DNA from 2 places in the Brevibacillus sp. M2.1A genome. Region 1 is predicted to be linked to the other one. Evidence: riboswitches for the same ligand, from Rfam matches in the RefSeq annotation. Region 1 holds a riboswitch; the other holds the start of a gene.
What was found. Region 1 has a riboswitch for S-adenosylmethionine ahead of HP567_RS21915 (aminotransferase class I/II-fold pyridoxal phosphate-dependent enzyme). Riboswitches for the same ligand answer to the same signal wherever they lie in the genome.
Positions count from the first base shown of each region.

Region 2: linked by a shared signal. The riboswitch ahead of HP567_RS28250 (sugar ABC transporter substrate-binding protein) and the one ahead of HP567_RS21915 (aminotransferase class I/II-fold pyridoxal phosphate-dependent enzyme) in region 1 are both predicted to bind S-adenosylmethionine.

Region 1 is NZ_JABSUY020000001.1:4,560,754-4,566,431, reverse strand. Features, by position in the region: gene HP567_RS21930 (hypothetical protein) at 1-548, shown strand, start outside; gene HP567_RS21925 (DUF5665 domain-containing protein) at 558-899, opposite strand; gene HP567_RS21920 (pyridoxamine 5'-phosphate oxidase family protein) at 1,038-1,496, shown strand; SAM riboswitch class I at 1,571-1,690, shown strand; gene HP567_RS21915 (aminotransferase class I/II-fold pyridoxal phosphate-dependent enzyme) at 1,785-2,948, shown strand; gene HP567_RS21910 (trans-sulfuration enzyme family protein) at 2,945-4,132, shown strand; gene HP567_RS21905 (YhcN/YlaJ family sporulation lipoprotein) at 4,155-4,760, opposite strand; gene HP567_RS21900 (PhoH family protein) at 4,964-5,678, shown strand, end outside.
Region 2 is NZ_JABSUY020000001.1:5,925,661-5,931,338, forward strand. Features, by position in the region: gene HP567_RS28235 (glycerate kinase family protein) at 1-158, opposite strand, end outside; gene HP567_RS28240 (ABC transporter permease) at 303-1,301, opposite strand; gene HP567_RS28245 (sugar ABC transporter ATP-binding protein) at 1,303-2,793, opposite strand; gene HP567_RS28250 (sugar ABC transporter substrate-binding protein) at 2,887-3,909, opposite strand; SAM riboswitch class I at 4,280-4,399, opposite strand; gene HP567_RS28255 (ATP-binding protein) at 4,601-5,678, shown strand, end outside.

The DNA.
Region 1 (5,678 bases):
TGATCGAGGTTTATGAGGATGGCAAGAAGGTTGATTCCGAATCCGTTCAGGTAGAAATTGTTAACGCCCCTGATAAGGATCAAGCGACCGAATATGCGATCAAGGCGACTGCTGTAAACAATCCTGCCGCCAAGTCCATTCAGGTGAAAGGGACAGTAAGCGGCTGGAACAAAAAGGACGATACTGAGCTGTTTGTGATCGCTCCAGACGGTCAGAAAAAAGAGATTGAACCGAATGACAAAGGTGAGTTTTCTTTGACCTTGTCTTACAAGAATCGTTCCTTTAGCGCCAAATCCATTCAATTCGCACTGTATGAAGACGATAAGCTGGTTAAGAAAGCTGACGTTGCATTAAGCACAAAAGTCATTGTCGAGCCTGTGAAGCCAACAGACGACGATGAAAACGATGATGATGACAAAAAGAAAAAAGAAAAAGGGAAGCAGAAAGATAAGCATCCCAACGGCAACGCGTATGGTTATTGGAAAAAGCACGGTAAGGAATGGAATGACGATCACGATGATGACGATCATGACGAGGACAGAGACTAGTCTCTATCATTAAGGCCGCTGCTTGTAAGTCTCGACGTACTCCACCAATTGTCTGATGTAATCACCCAGAATGGGGATCGAAAGAAATTGCGTCAAGAGGGAGCCGAGGAAAGCCAAAACGATAGCAGTACCAATCGTCAATCCCAGACCCCGGGCAAGACCTGCGAGGAAATTGATCCAGAGCAGCTTGCGCGGGGCTGTGTAATTTTGGATTACATCTGCTAGTCGGATATCTTCCAGGAACATCGCAATTTTGTGCATCCGCTCATTTACCTTCCGAACTTCCTGAAGCTCTTCAAGAACTTGATCAATTTGCTGCATGAGGCGGTCTGTAGGCGACAAGCTGTCCATCCCCTTTCACTATTCGGTATCGTTACCTACCAGTCTAGGGAAAAAGACAACCAGAATCAAGGTGGAGAGGAAACGTTTGCCTATCAGCTGTGCGAAGGGTAAAATGAACGTACAAAACGTTTGTTAGGAGGCTTTGAAATGGCTGAAACTGTTTCCCAATCTCTTTCCGAAGATTTATTCAAGCTCTTGCAAAAGGAGCGCTTTGTTACTTTGGGCACAGTAGACCATGAGTCAGGGGCACCATCGCTCAGCTCCTTGTCCTGGACGTATGCTGTCAGCGCCGATACGATTCGTTTTGCCGTGGATAATCGCTCCCGTATTTTGGCTAATATTGCGAAGGAACCGCAGGTTGTCCTGCATTTGATCGGTGCCGGCTCGTCTTTTGCCATTAATGGTCGTGCTGTCGTTAAAACAGACCGCTTGGAAGGAGTTCCGCTCAAGCTGGCCATGGCAGAGATCAAAATTGAGGCTGTTCGTGATATTATGTTTTACGGTTCCCGTATTTCCGTAGAACCACAATATGAAAAAACGTATGACAAAAACGCAGCAGCGAAGCTGGACAATCAAGTTATGACCGCCTTGAAAGATGCAAATTAACGGGTGGAAATAAATTGTTGACAAGAATCCTGCCGATCCTTTACTATTAGGGTCAATCGAATTGAATAGCAATCTTCTTATCCAGAGCGGCGGAGGGACTGGCCCGATGATGCCCGGCAACCAATCACCTGTATTTTAACAGGGAGATAATGGTGCTAATTCCTGCAGAGTTATCAAACTCTGAAAGATGAGAAGGATTTGCTTACGGTGACGTAAACAAAGCCTTCTTTCAGAGGAAAGGGGGCTTTTTTGATGCCCTCGTACACTATTGGAGGGAGAGAAACAGACATGAAATTGGAAACAAAGTTGATTCAGGCGGGAGTAGGCAGAGACGAAAAAACAGGGGCGGTGAGTTTTCCTGTTTACTATGCAACGGCTTATCGTCATCCTGCCTTGGGCCAGAGCACTGGATATGATTATACGCGCACAGCTAATCCTACTCGCACTATTTTGGAGGAAACCATCGCTGAAGCGGAATCAGGAGATGCAGGATTCGCTTGCGCCTCTGGTATGGCTGCTGTTCACACCGTCATGGGCTTGTTTTCCCAGGGGGATCATCTGATCGTTTCACTCGATCTTTACGGGGGAACCTATCGATTGTTCGAGCAAGTGCTCTCTCGTTACGGTCTGACATTTTCGTACGTGGATTTGCGTGACATTGATGCACTCAAAAATGCGATTCGCCCAGAGACAAAGGCCATCTTCGTCGAGACACCAACCAATCCGCTCATGCAGATTACCGACATTCGAGCAGTAACGCAATTGGCGAAACAGCACGGGCTCCTGACGATTGTAGACAACACATTTTTAACCCCCTATTGTCAACGCCCACTAGAGCTTGGTGCAGATATCGTTTTACATAGTGCAACCAAGTATTTGGCAGGACATAACGATGTACTGGCTGGACTCATCGTAACAAAAGGAGAAGAGTTGTCGGAAAAAATCCGGTTTTTGCACAATTCAATCGGTGCTGTACTTGGACCGCAGGATTGCTGGCTTCTCATTCGCGGGATGAAGACATTGGCATTGCGGATGGAGCGTCATCAATCCAACGCGTTGATTGTAGCGGAAAAACTGCGTGAGCATCCGGCAGTAGCGGAGGTATTTTATCCAGGTCTACCAGAGCATCCCGGGCATGAGATCCAGGTGAATCAAGCGACCGGGCATAGTGGGATGGTATCGTTCCGCGTACGCGATGCAGAGCAGGTGGGATTGTTCCTGCAAAATCTGCAAATCGTGTCCTTTGCCGAAAGCCTGGGTGGTGTCGAGTCATTGTGTACGTATCCGGCGACGCAGACTCACGCGGATATCCCGCAAGAAGTCAGAGAGCATGTCGGTGTTTGTGATCGATTATTGCGACTGTCGGTTGGCATCGAGCATCCAGATGATGTCATAGCCGATTTGTTTCAGGCCTTGAATGCTAGTTTGGTCGTAGGGGGGAGTGTACGATGAATTTTGCAACCAAGATCCTCCACGGTTCCACTTGCATTGACCCGTTCACAGGTGCGTCGTCGGTTCCGATTTATCAAGCTTCCACATTTCATCAGACTGATATCGATCAGCCAGGTACTTTTGATTACGCCAGATCTGGCAATCCGACCAGGCAGGCTTTGGAGGAAGCCATTGCGTCTCTGGAGGGAGGCGCACGAGGTTTCGCGTTCTCATCTGGCATGGCTGCCATTTCCAGCGTTTTCATGCTGTTTTCAGCAGGAGACCATGTTGTAGTGGCGGAGGATGTATACGGTGGCACGTTTCGGTTTTTGACCAAAGTTTTGTCGAGAATGGGCATCTCCGTTACATTCGTGGATGCAACAGATACTGAAGCCGTTCGCGCAGCCATTACACCGATAACAAAAGGGGTTTACCTGGAGACTCCTTCCAATCCTACCTTAAAGGTGACAGATATTGCAGCAGTTTCTCGAATCGCGAAGGAGCACGGCGTGCTCGTCATTGTCGATAATACGTTCCTTACCCCGTATTACCAGCGCCCATTAGAACTTGGCGCAGATGTGGTCATTCATAGTGCAACGAAGTTTATCGGTGGGCATAGCGATGTGGTGGCAGGTCTGGCCGTGACCAGAGACGCTTCGTTAGGGGAGCAGCTCTACTTTATCCAGAATGGCATGGGAGCGATTTTGGGTGTGCAGGACTGCTGGCTCGTGATGCGTGGGCTGAAAACATTGAAAGCCCGACTGGATGTGAGCGCGAAGACAGCCGCGAGCTTGGCTGACTGGTTGTCTACGCATCCACAAGTAAGCCGAGTCTACTATACGGGACTGACGGATCACCCCGGGCACCTGATTCAAACACAACAAGCGACTGGGCATGGGGCTGTTCTTTCCTTTGATGTAGGGAGCCGCGAGCGAGCAAAAGCGTTGTTTGATCGCGTAAAATTGCCGATTGTGGCTGTCAGTCTCGGGGCAGTGGAAACAATTCTTTCCTATCCAGCTACGATGTCACATGCAGCGATGCCTGCTGAAGAAAGAGCTGCAAGGGGAATCACAGATGGTTTGATCAGATTGTCAGCTGGTTTAGAGGATTTCAATGACTTGGTGGCAGATTTGAAGCAAGCACTGGATCATTTGCCGTCTGAAACACCAGTCCATAAAGAAAAAGAGGTATTCTCCCGGGCTTAAATCCGGGGATACCTCTTTTCTTTTATGGTGATCCTGTACGATTTGCGTTGATTTTGTTTTGTCCCTGCGGTTCTTTGTGCATGCGTTTTTCTTTTACTTGAGAAGGGGTTTCTTCGCGAGGCTGCACACTGCGCGGCAACTGGGGAATGATCCGACCTACGATGTCCGCCAACTCTTCCGTAATTCCGGCAACAGGATGGCCGCGACGAATATCATCTCTCATTTCCCGTAACCGTTGTACGATAGCAGGGTCTGCAGTTACGACAGCATTCGCTCCTTGGGGGTCTTCTTTCAGAGCTTCCGCAACCGTATACTTTATGACGCCAACTTCTGGGCGATCCAGATTCGGGTCCACTGTAATACCGACTACCGCATATTTGCCCAATACCACAGCAGTGGCACTGTGTACCCTTTTCACACGTGTTGCCAGTTGGGCGAGGCGATCAGCGGTGGCTTGGGAAGATTGATTATAAGCAGGCTCAGGAGCTGTTTGCTGAACGCGCTGAGTATGATTGGCATGCTTCGGCTGTTGTGCAGCCTGATTCGCCGGGGGTTTATTGCCTGACATACATGCTGTAAGCAACAAGCTAAAACCGAGGCAGTAGATCATGATCCGTTTCACAGGCATTCTCCCTTTCCCAGTATTGCCTTCCTTTCATGAGGAGGGCAGGGTTACAAGTATTTTGTTCTGGGCTGCCCATTTTCATTCTGGCACTGGGTCGTCTATCTCTGTCTACCTGAACATAGACTGTAGTACATCACGTCGCCGCACTTGAGCATCCCTCCAAAAATTGCATAGGGTATATAAGAAGGGTAATAGGAGGCGAGATTTTGAAGAAAATCTACGTACTGGACACCAACGTACTCCTGCAAGATCCAAGGGCGATGTTTTCCTTCGCTGACAACGAAATCGTCATACCAGCTGTCGTATTGGAAGAAATCGATTCCAAAAAGCGGTACATGGATGAAATTGGCCGCAATGCTCGGTACGTATCTCGGCTCTTTGACAGTTTTCGTGAGCTGGGGCAATTGCACACTGGCATTACCCTTGAAACGGGTGGGTTGTTTCGGGTGGAACTGAATCATTCCTCTTTCCACCGCCTTCAAAAACAATTCACGGAAATGAGTAATGACAACCGCATTTTGGCGGTTGCACTAAACTTACAAGAGGAGGAAAATGGAAAACCACAGCCAAGACCAGTCATTTTGGTAAGTAAGGATGCTCTCATGAGAGTCAAGGCTGATGCATTGAATATTTCCGCAGAAGATTTTCTTTCGGATCGAGTTGTGGGAGAGTTCTCCAGTATTTACCCGGGGTATCAGAAGATGATGGTAGCATCCGACATCATCAAGACTTACTATGCGACAAGAAAACTGCAGCTGGCCTCCTGTTTTCCGCGCTATCGCTTTTATCCTCATCAATTTTTAGTGCTGAAGGACGAATGTAACCCATCTATTTCAGCGATTGGAAAAGTCGACCCGGACGGAAAAATGTTAGAAATGCTTATCTCAGATGATGATCCGATTTGGGGCATCCGAGCCCGCA
Region 2 (5,678 bases), 1.4 Mb from region 1:
ACAATCGCTTTTGTAAAGCCTTCTCCTCCGTCTACCATCGGCAGTGTCTGTACTTGGGAGAGCGGGAGCACGCGCAGAATTCCTTCTTTCATGCACTCAGCGGCTTGCTCAGCATCTAAGCTTTCCTTAAAGCCCGAAGGCACAACGAGTATACGCATAAAAACAACATCCCTTCTCTTTATTTGAATTTGCTTTCACATTGGTCTCACTTGAGTAAGACCAATACTAAGCTTCAAAAAAGAGAAGGGAATAATAGGAAGATGAGAAGTTGATGAGAGAAAAGCAAGAAGAACGTTACGATTCTAAGCGTTTCGTTTTCTGCGCAGTTGATAATAGGTCACAGCCAGGGCAAGCGCCAAAACCGTCCCCTTAATAATATCGTAAGCATAATACGGCAGATTGAGCATCGTCATGCCGTTGAGTAGTACTCCGATCAGAATGGCTCCCACAAATGTACCGAATACGTTTGGCTTTCCTGCACCGAAAACGGAGAAGCCTACGAAAGCAGCCGCTACTGCATCCATCAGCATGGAGCCGCCACTGCTCACCTGCCCGGTGCCGATCCGTGCTGCCAAAAGCATCCCGCCCAAGCCTGCAAAAAGAGCAGAAAGCACATATGCCAAGGTACGATAGCGATTCACAGGAATCCCCGACAGACGGGCTGCTTCCAAATTGCCGCCTGTCATGTACAGCATCCGTCCCTGTCTCGTATAGGTCAAGTACACATGCGTGATCGCGACAAGTAGAAAGGTCAGGATAACCGGAACAGGAACGGAGAGAATTTCTCCTTGGCCCAGCCACAGGAACCATTCCTGAAATTTTCCCGGAGCTTGCGAGCCGTCCTGCATCGGCATGTTTGCGTAGATCGAGTAGCCTTGGGAATACGTCATATGAATACCGTTGACGATGTAGAGCATCGCCAGAGTAGCCAGCAAATCAGGAATGCGAATTTTCACGACCAAGAACGCGTTGATCAGCCCGACGAGCAAGCTGAGTACAATCGGAACAACCAGTGTCGGGAAGACTCCCTGTTCGTACCAAACCATCATCGAAGCAGAAACGACCGTGGTCAATGAAACCGTCGATCCTACAGACAAATCAAAGCCTCCGACAATCAGCGAAAACGTAACGCCAATCGCGACAAATGTCACAATCGAGATGGAGCGAAGAATGTCCGTCAAGTTGTCGTACGTGAAGAAATACGGGTTAGTCAAGCTGAATAACAACATGACAATAACGATGACTGCAACCGTTCCGTATTTGTAAACAAAATCAAATAAGCTAAACTTTTTATCTGCCACGTTACTCACCTCCGCTTGCGTAGTACATAATCAGCTCTTGTGTTGCTTCCTCGCGACTCAATTCCTTCACGATCTTGCCCTCGAACATGACGAGAATCCGATCTGCGATCCCGATGACTTCCTGAAACTCACAGGAGAAATACAGGACGCCCTTTTTCTGCTCGGCAAGATTTCCAATCAGGCGGTAAATATCGCTTTTCGCTCCGATATCCACTCCTTTTGTCGGCTCGTCAAACATAAAGAGGTGAGCGTTTGTATCCAGCCATTTTCCGATCGCGACTTTTTGCTGGTTTCCGCCGCTGAGAAAACCGACCAACTGCTTGATATCGGCTGCTTTTACACCAAGGCGCTGCACCAGCTCTTTTGCGTTAGCCGCTTCCGCCCCTCTTTTGATAAAACCCAGCCAGGATTTCTTTTTCAACGAGGCAACTGACAGGTTGTTCTGTACGGACTCCTCTACAAAAATACCCTCTTTGCGCCTTTCCTCCGGGACGAGTACGATTCCGGCATCGACGGCGTCTTTTGGCGAGCGCAGTTGGATACGTCTTCCATGCAATCGAATGGCTCCAGCCTTTGCTTCATCTGCACCGAAGAGCAATCGGGCGAGCTCAGTCTTCCCTGCCCCGACTAGACCGACGACACCCACGATCTCTCCCTCGCGCACCTGCAGGTCGACTCCGTGTACTTTGCCGCCAGCTACACCTGACGCCTCAAAAATCGTTTCGCCAATCGGCACTTCGAGCTTCGGGAACTCCTCGTCAAAGCTTTTGCCCAGCATGTTCGCAATCACTTCGTCCATGTTGGTATTCACCGTGTCTGTGGTCATGACGTGCTGTCCATCGCGCATGATCGTGATCCGATCACAGATTTCAAAGATTTCCGGCAGGCGGTGGGAGATATAAATGATCCCGACTCCAGCTTTTTTCAACTGCGCAATGATTTGAAACAGCCGCTCGCTCTCCTTCGTGCTCAACGGCGCTGTCGGTTCATCGAAAATAACGTACTTCGCCTTTTGGACGGTCGCCCGTGCAATCAAAATCAATTGCTTTTCCGACAGCGTACATTCCTCGACGAGCATCCTCACCGGAATGGAAAAGCCGAAGTTTTTTAAAATCTGCTCCGTTTCGTTGTACAAGCTCTGCCAGTTGATCAGTCCTTTGGTTTTCGCCTGGACGAGCTGGTCCGCCAATATGTTTTCGGCGACGCTCAAATACGGGATCAAGGCGGTGTCCACTTCCTGATATACACATTGGATGCCCTGTGCTTTGGCATCCTGCGGCGAATTGATCGTCACAGCCTGTCCATCGATGGTGATCGTACCGCCATCTGCCTGATACGCTCCCGTGAGGATTTTCATCAGGGTACTCTTTCCCGCGCCATTGGCTCCGAGCAGTGCGTGAACCTCTCCTGCACGCACCTCAAAATTGACGGATCGCAGGGCAGGAACCCCAGAAAATTGCTTCGCCATCCCTTTCATCTGCAATGTGGACATGTTTCACACCTCCTGTTTACCTGCGTGTTCCCACCTCTATAAGGAAAAATCCCGTTGACGGTTACAGCTCAACGGGAAAAGCCAATTTGGTTCTTACTTGCCCCACTCTTTTACGTATTGGGACAGGTCGCCCATCGTTACTTTTTTATCCTTCGGCAGGTCCTCTTGTTTCACCAGCACTGGGGTTAGCTTCACGTTGTCTGGCACCTGCTCGCCTTTGATTTTTTGGAACACGGTTTGGGCATGGATGCGTCCGATATTGGATGGGTCTACTGCTGCCGTCGCTGCCCACGGAGAGTTTTCCGCCTGGATCATTTGCAGATCCTCATCGCTCAAATCGATGGAGTATACTTTGATTTCCGTACGGCCTGCTTGCTGGATGGCGCGTGTCGCCCCTTTGGCAAATTCATCCCATGCCGCCCATACCGCTGTGATGTCGCCTTTGTTCGGATACTTTTTCAAGATTGCTTCCATCTGCGTTTGTGTATCGAGAGCCGTATTGTTGGTAGCAGAACCGAATGCCGCAATCTCTTTCAAATCCGGATATTTCTTCTGGAAAGCTTCATAGGTCACTTGGCGCTTTTCCATAGGCGCAAAGCCAGCTACCCAAATCTTCACAATATTCCCTTTGCCGTTTGTATCTGCCGCCAGCTTCTCCAGGCTCAGCTCTGCCAACTTATTGTCATCCTGCGCCACAACTGGCACACCCGGAATGTTGATGTCTGTATCAAATAGAACGACCGGAATTTTTTTATCCACGGCCTTTTGCGTGCCCTGCTGCAACGCTTCCGCCGTACCATGATCAATCAGAATGCCGTCGAACTTTTGGTTCACAGCCGCATCGAGATTGGACGCCATTTTTGCCAGATCGGTATCTGCATTGAAAACGGTCAACTCGCCGCCGTTTTTCTCCACCTCTGTCTTCACGCCATTGATGTATTGTGCAGAAAACGTTCCTACGTTCTGACGCATGATCAATGCGATTCTCTTCGCCTTCTCTCCCGAAGCACCGCCGTTTGTGCTGCCGGTTCCCGTTGTTGCCCCGCTGCCGCATGCCGTCACAAGAACAGATGCTGCCAAAACAAGTGATGTGATCAGACCGAGTTTCTTTTTCATTGAGATGTTCCCCCTTTTTCTTTTTAAAACACATAACAAAATTAAAAATTTTGTTTCCCCTCATTCGATCGAAGCTTCTTTTGATTTCACTTTCAAAAAGGAAAAAAACTTCGTAGAAGAAGCGCATTTCCAGTCCAAGCGCCTCTGGGGCCCATCTCAGCGTAGGAAGAAATAGCGGCTTCACTTATGAAATCCTTCCTGAACCTTCTGCGTTTGAAGCGCTCCCGCTATTTCTTCCGAAGCGGACAGTCTTCACTCACAGCGGGGCGGAGGCCGAAGCGTAGACTGGAAATGCGCTTCTTCCCCACGACAGCTACGCAAAAAATCCTCTTTCACAGAGAAAGAGGACAAAAATCGACAAGATTCTCGCCTCTTATCTGTCAGGTATTCTACCTGTTGGAGTTAGCACCTTGGCTCGAAAGAACGCATTCTCTCGTGCTAGGTTGCCGGGCTTCATAGGGCCATTCCCTCAGCCTTCTCTTGATAAGAGTTGTTTCTATTTTCAAAACGTTTGTATAAGTATATACAGAATATAATCTGGCAATTACCTATCTGTCAACTAGGTTTACGAAACAATTTTCTTGATAAATATTCCAGTTTCTTCTGTAACATCAAGAGGGATTTTGTTGTGTCTTGTCGAATTATCGTAGATTGATACAAGCCTAGCAAATATTTGCGATGGGGATGCTACATGAGTCTATTAAAAGAAGTCATTCTTCAATGGTGTTTCGCCATTATCCCGTTTGTGTTTTTCAACATTTATTACCGTGACAAAATGAGGAACTACAGCCGTTCCTTTATTGTCATCACCAGCTCAGCCTGCATGTTTCTCGCGATGACCTTCGCCCCGAGTGTCACGAATGGCATGTTTTTTGATATCCGACATGTCATCATTCTTTTCGGACTGGTTTATGGCGGAGTCGAGATTGCCTTGCTCCTTCTGATTGAAGCCTTGGTTTATCGGTACTACCTCGGTGGCGAAGGAACATGGGTTGCCCTGCTGATCCTTACAGTCAATTTTGTCATATCACTCTTTTTGTATCGACACTACAAAGCCAGTTATCGGAAAACACTGTATCTTTTTATGACGAGTGCGATTTTTTCTACGGTTGCTTTAGGGACTACCTATTACTTTTTTCCCACCTATGTAACTCAACACCTCGTTTACTACACCATAGTGATTCCTATTCAAAACTTTTTCGGCCTCTGGTTATTAATGTCGCTTTTCAGCAAATGCGTTTCGGATAAGGAGCTGTTTATCCGCCACGCGCAAAACGAAAAAATCCAGACGATGAGTCATGTTGCTGCATCGCTTGCACATGAGGTTCGCAATCCGCTGACAGCAGTCAAAGGCTTCTTGAAATTAATACAGGAATGTCCGGAAAATTTGGTAAAAGTCGATCAATACATTCGGATCAGTCTCGATGAAATCCAACGGACAGAAGCCATTTTGACCGAGTACCTTGCGATTTCCAAGCCGCTCAAGGAACGGCATGAAATCATTAATGTCAGTGAGCATCTGCATGCCATCCGCGAAGTGATGCTCCCCTTTGCCAATATGCATAACGTGGAGCTTACGCTGCAAGACTTTGAGAGACCTGTGACGATCAAGGCCAATCCAGATGAGTTCAAGCAAGTGTTGGTGAATTTCATCAAAAATGCCATTGAGGCATGCTCAGATATTTCGGACGGAAAAGTCTCCCTGGACTTGCTCATCGAGCGAAACAAAGCCCTATTGGTCATCAAGGATAACGGTGTCGGCATGGATG